Regions from separate parts of the Clostridium amazonense genome, predicted to be linked through region 2. Evidence: a T-box and tRNA genes for the amino acid it is inferred to sense, from the RefSeq annotation. Region 2 holds a T-box; the other holds one or more tRNA genes.
What was found. The T-box of region 2 lies ahead of asnS (asparagine--tRNA ligase). A T-box ahead of a tRNA ligase gene usually reads a tRNA of that ligase, here a tRNA-Asn.

Region 1: it has a tRNA-Asn gene. The T-box ahead of asnS (asparagine--tRNA ligase) is inferred to sense a tRNA for this amino acid. The anticodon was not compared.

Annotation. Positions count from the first base shown of each region.
Region 1 covers NZ_JBWKMH010000006.1:224,027-227,468, reverse strand. Annotated here, with positions in the region: gene AC07E4_RS03735 (glycine--tRNA ligase) at 453-1,841, opposite strand; T-box leader at 1,891-2,055, opposite strand; tRNA gene AC07E4_RS03730 (tRNA-Asn) at 2,155-2,229, opposite strand; gene lysS (lysine--tRNA ligase) at 2,346-3,442, opposite strand, start outside.
Region 2 covers NZ_JBWKMH010000033.1:911,174-914,615, forward strand. Annotated here, with positions in the region: gene asnS (asparagine--tRNA ligase) at 1-1,239, opposite strand, end outside; T-box leader at 1,359-1,603, opposite strand; gene AC07E4_RS19025 (YjjW family glycine radical enzyme activase) at 1,706-2,545, opposite strand; gene AC07E4_RS19030 (YjjI family glycine radical enzyme) at 2,535-3,442, opposite strand, start outside.

The DNA.
Region 1 (3,442 bases), on a different contig from region 2:
TATTTTCTCCTCCGAGATTAGTCGTAATTTTAATTATGCCTTACACATTCTATTTAATATCATTATATCATTTTTTCCTTTGCTTTTAAAATTTACATGCTTTAATTGTGATAATTTTCTTTCATTTTATATCATTTCATATTTTAGGCCTTTTTTTAAGTTCATGTCTTTGTTTGTTCATGTCGAAATTTTGAGAATTTATTTAATATATAAACTTATCATTTTTATATTGCACGTTTACCCATTATAGTGCTATACTTTGGTTGTGCCGTAAGGAATATGTTAAAATGATTCCCCAAAGTTTTAACATAACACATAACATATCCCCATGATTAAACCCTATTTTTTACCGGATTTTTATCCGGTTATTTTTTTTATTCTTAAATATAATTAAAAACTCAACAAATAATTTGTTGAGTTTTTTTTATTTATTCATACAATATATAGTTATCTTAGAATTCTACTCTTTCTTCTATATACTTAGCTAGTTCATCTATAGATATTCTAACTTGTTCCATAGTATCTCTATCTCTAACTGTTACTGTATTATCTTCCATAGTGTCAAAATCAACAGTAATGCAGAAAGGTGTTCCTATTTCATCTTCTCTTCTATATCTCTTACCTATACTTCCAGCTTCATCATATTCAACATTGAATTTTTTAGCAAGCATGCTGTGTACTTCTAATGCTTTTTCACTTAATTTCTTACTTAGCGGTAATACAGCTGCTTTAAATGGTGCAAGAGCTGGGTGTAAGTGTAATACATTTCTAGAATCTCCACCTTCTAATTCTTGCTCTTCATATGCATTTATTAAGAATGCTAGTGTTACCCTATCAGCACCTAAAGATGGTTCTATTACATATGGTATATATCTTTCATTTGTTGTTGGATCTAGATAGTTCATATCTTCTCCTGAATGTTCCATATGTCTCTTTAAGTCATAGTCAGTTCTATCTGCTATACCCCAAAGTTCTCCCCATCCAAATGGGAATAAATATTCTATATCACATGTTGCATTACTATAGAATGATAACTCCTCTTGACTGTGGTCTCTAAATCTTAATGAATCTTCTTTCATTCCTAGGTCAAATAAGAATTTTTTACAGTATTCTTTCCAATAATCAAACCATTCTAAATCAGTTCCTGGTTTACAGAAGAATTCAAGCTCCATTTGTTCAAACTCTCTTGTTCTGAAAGTAAAGTTACCTGGAGTTATTTCATTTCTAAAAGATTTACCTATTTGAGCTATACCAAAAGGTACTTTCTTTCTTGATGCTCTTTGAGTACTTTTAAAGTTTACAAATATACCTTGAGCAGTCTCTGGTCTTAAATATATTTCTGATTTATTATCTTCAGTTATTCCTTGGAAAGTTTTAAACATAAGATTAAACTTTCTTATGTCTGTGAAGTTTTTCTTTCCACATTTAGGACAAACTATTTCATGTTCTTCTATATATTTTTTATATTCTTCATTACTCCATCCATCAGCAACAGCAACTTCTGCTCCTTGTGATGTCATATAATCTTCTACTAATTTGTCAGCTCTAAATCTAGCTTTACAATCTTTACAATCCATTAAAGGATCTGAGAATCCGCCAACATGACCTGTAGCAACCCAAACTTGTGGATTCATTAATATAGAACAATCTAATCCTACATTGTAAGGACTTTCTTGAACAAATTTTTTCCACCAAGCTTTTTTTACATTGTTTTTAAATTCTACACCTAAAGGACCGTAATCCCATGAGTTAGCTAAACCTCCATATATTTCAGATCCAGCAAATATAAATCCTCTATTTTTACATAAACTAATAATTTTATCCATAGTTACTTCAGCCATGAAAATTCCTCCTCTATTTATTTATTAAAATAAAAAAACTATTACTTATTTAAGGGACGAAATTTAATTCCGCGGTTCCACCCTTATTAGCAATAGCTCAACTTTCATATTCAGTACTCAAAAGCGCCCTTCACAATAACTCTTTAATGATTTTCACCAACCATCATCTCTCTATAAAAGTTTTATTGTTACTCCTCTTTATCATCATACATATTAAATTATATAAATAATTTTATCAAAAACATTAATATTGTCAAGATAATTATTGTTATACTAAAAAAGCAATACATAAGTACTGCTTTAAATATCAATTTGGCTCCGCGAAAAGGATTCGAACCTTCAACCTATCGGTTAACAGCCGAGTGCTCCACCGTTGAGCTATCGCGGAATATTTATCTTATACTGTAATTATATACAAATCAATAATATTTTGCAATACTTTTTTCAGTTTTTTATAATTTTTTATAAAAGGGTAGGAATTATTATTCCCACCCATAGTATACATTATTTATTTAATGGTTTCATTGTAGGGAATAAGATTACATCTTTAATAGATGTAGCATTTGTTAAGAACATTATCATTCTATCTATTCCTATTCCTAATCCACCTGTTGGAGGCATACCTATTTCTAAAGCATTCATAAACTCTTCATCTATCATGTATGCTTCATCATCTCCAAGTTCTCTTTCTTGTTCTTGTTGTTCAAATCTAGATCTTTGAACTATAGGATCATTTAATTCTGAGTAAGCATTACATACTTCTCTACCATAAACAAATCCTTCAAATCTCTCTGTAAACTCTTCATTTCCACGTTTCTTTTTAGTTAGTGGTGATATTTCAACTGGGTAATCACAAAGGAATGTTGGTTGTATTAAATTCTTTTCACCATATTCTTCAAATAGTGCATTTAATACATCTGCCTTTGTACAGTCTTTTAATTCTTTTTTGAATTCTAAGTGTTTCTCTTTTGCTATAGCTTGAGCTTCTTCATCTGTTTTTATTTCATTGAAATCAACACCAGCATATTCTTTAACAGCATCAACCATAGTTAATCTTCTCCATGGTGGTGTGAAATCTATTTCTGTATCTTCATACATTACTTTTGTTGAGCCATTAACCTTTTCACAAACATAGGCAATAAGTTGTTCCATTATTTCCATCATGTCATTATAATCTGCATAAGCTTCATATAATTCTATACATGTGAATTCTGGGTTATGTCTTATACTCATTCCTTCATTTCTGAAGTTTTTACCCATATCATAAACTTTTTCAAATCCACCAACTATACATCTCTTTAAGTATAACTCTGTAGCTATTCTTAAATACATGTCTATATCTAATGTATTATGATGTGTTATAAATGGTCTAGCTGCAGCTCCTCCAGCTATTGGTGATAGTATAGGTGTTTCAACTTCTATGTATCCTCTGTTGTCAAGGAACTCTCTTACACCTTTTATAATTTGAGATCTCTTAATAAATGTTTCTCTAACTTCTTTATTCATTACAAGATCTACTTCTCTTTGTCTGTATTTTAAATCTGGATTTTTAAGTCCATGCCATTTTTCTGGTAATGGTTTTAAAGATTTACTTATTAATT
Region 2 (3,442 bases):
ATCTTCTTTTTTAAGTCCTAATTCAGCCATTCTGCTTTCTAATACATCAATTCTTTCTTCTCTTTGGCTTCCTCCAACTATTTCTCCTATTCCTGGTACTAATAAATCCATAGCTGCAACTGTTTTATTATCATCATTTATTCTCATATAAAATGCTTTTATTTCCTTTGGATAGTCAGTTACAAATACTGGTTTCTTAAATATTTCTTCTGTTAAATATCTTTCATGTTCAGTTTGTAAATCTATACCCCATTCAACTGGATATTCAAATTCTTTTCCTGATTTTTTAAGCATTTCAACTGCTTCTGTATAAGTTACTCTACCAAACTCTGAACTTGCAACATGCATTAATCTTTCTTTTAGTCCTTTATCTACAAAACTATTAAAGAAATCTATCTCTTCTGGAGCATTTTCCATAACATAATTTATAATATATTTTATCATATCTTCAGCAAGTTCCATATCATCCATTAAATCTGCAAATGCTATTTCTGGCTCTATCATCCAGAATTCTGCAGCATGTTTTGCTGTATTTGAATTTTCTGCTCTAAATGTTGGTCCAAAAGTATATACATTTCTGAATGCTAATGCATATGCTTCTGCTGCAAGTTGACCACTAACTGTTAAATTTGTCTCTTTACCAAAGAAATCTTGCTTGTAATCAATTGCTCCATCTTCTGTTTTAGGAACATTATCTAAATCCATAGTTGTAATTCTGAACATTTCTCCAGCACCTTCACAATCACTACCAGTGATTATTGGTGTATGAGTGTATACAAACCCTCTTTCTTGGAAAAATTTGTGTATAGCAAATGCTGTTAATGAACGAACTCTAAACACAGCTGAGAATGTGTTACTTCTTGGTCTTAAATGAGCTATGCTTCTTAAGAACTCAAAGCTATGTCTTTTCTTTTGTAGTGGATAATCATTGTCTGATAATCCCTCTATTTCAATTCTAGTTGCTTTTAATTCAAATGGTTGTTTAGCTCCTGGTGTTAAAACAAGTTTTCCTTCTACTGTTAAAGATGAACTTATACTTAATTTTGATACTTCTTTGAAATTTTCTAATTCCTCTTCAAATACTACTTGAATATTTTTAAAGAAGCTACCATCATTAATTTCTATAAACCCAAAGTTTTTAGAAGCTCTTAATGTTCTAATCCATCCACTTATACTTATTTCTTGATCTGCATATTTTTCTTGTTCTCTGTAAAGTTGTTTTACAACTACCTTTTCCATATTTATTCCTCCTTCTTGATTTAGGCATATTCAACATACCTTGCATAAAATACTTTATATATTAATATTTTTAAATTAAACAAATTAATTTTGGGTAAATAAAAAAACCTTTCATCCCAAATAGGGACGAAAGGTATTATTTCGCGGTACCACCCAAATTGTCATAAATGACCACTCTACCAGTACGGATTTTTATCGATACTGTTCAAAATTATAACGGTTTGAATCCGTCTAAGCCTACTCTTTTACAATTTCGGTTAGAAACTCCAAGATGTTCTTCAACATAAGTTTCATATTGACCTCACACCATCGTCAACTCGCTTTAATTACCTCTTACATCTACTCTTCTCTTCATCGTCTTTTTATTTAAATTTGAATTCTTAATATGATTTTATATTGACACAATTGAAATGTCAAGACCTAAAACTGTTAAAATCACTAATTATTATATACATTTTTCAATATATTATACGATAACTACGTTTTTTACACCATTTTCAATTGCAATTTTTCTTAATTCTTCCATGTATTCCTGTTTAGGTGTGTATGCTTTTAAAAGCTCTTCTCTAACACCTAACTGTCTAAATTTAATAATTTTATATATTATATTTTCATCTAATTTAGCAATAAGCTTACTTCCCATATCAACAGTATATTCATTATCTAAAAGTTCTGGTACTACTACTGTTCTTATTTCATAAACTTTATGAAGCTTTGTAAGTTCTTCGATATTCTTTATAACTATCTCATTGGAAAGTCCAGTTAATTCCTTATTTTCATCTGCATTAAATGCTTTTAAATCTATCATAGTTTTATCTGTAACTTTTAGTAATTCCTCATTTTTATATAAATTTGTTGATCCATTAGTATCAATAAATGTTGTTAATCCTAATTCCTTTACCTTTTTAAATAGTTCTATAAGAAAATCACTTTGAAGAGTACATTCTCCCCCTGAAACTGTTATTCCAGATATAAACATTTGAACTTTCTTAATTTCTTCTATTATTTCATCTACTGTCATTTCTGTAGTTTTAGGAGTACTATTTATACTACATGCAGCTATACAAGCATCACAATTTTTACACTTGCTTCTATCATAACTAACTTTCTTATTGACTATGGAAAGTGCTCCATACTTACATTCACTTACGCACTTCCCACAATTTATACATAAATTTATAGTTTCAGGATTATGACAATATAAACAATTATAATTACACTGTTGAAGAAATATTGCCATCCTATTTCCTTCTCCATCTACTGAGCTAAATGGAATTATTTTATTAACTAAAGCTTTAGTTTTCATTATGTCTTAGTCTTCTCTCTAATATTTTTGCATTTTTAGCTGCACCATATCCTAACACAACAGTATCATTTAAAACTTGCTCATTTTTTTCTAGTTTCTCTATATCTGATCTTTTAACTAAATATCCTGTTATTCTTATAACATCACAATCTTCACAATAAACAGATATATATCTTATATTTAATTTAAATGCTCCTTTTATTATATCAACTATGGCCTTTGGATTTCTTTTTGATGTTTCATCAAATTTAAATATATCACCTATTCCTGATGGAAAATATTTATGGTATGGTGCACTTTGCATTAAATGTTCTGGCATTGATGGTTCTTCTCCTATTGGAATTCTACATCCTGGAGCTACACCTTTGTCTGTATCTAATCCAACCTGTGCATGTAAAACATACTTTTTATTATTTCCTAGACAATATTTGTTTTCATGAGCATCTACTATTTCTTGCATTTTTTCAACTATTCTAAGTCCTAATTCATTAGCCTCTTTAGAATATCCAAATCTATCTTCTTGTTTTTCCGCTCCTAATAAATGATTTACCATATCAGCAAGTCCTACCATTCCAAACATAGCTGTAAATTTATCTTTTGCTAATAATCCCTCTTTAACTAGGAAGTTTGATTCAAAAAATCCACTTTCTTCTACTATAAAATTAACTCTCTTATCCATTAAATCTAACATAAGTTCCATAGAATGTGGTAACTCTTTATTAAATAAATCATCTACAGTTTTAACTTTCGATGTTAATTTTCCTAGATTTAATCTAACTAATGTATAACTACCTCCACCTATATTTAAACCATTATAGCAACTTGCTATAGCATAGTTACCAATATCATTTGTAAACATTTCATGATTTGCAAAGCTTGGTTTTGCACAACTTAAAG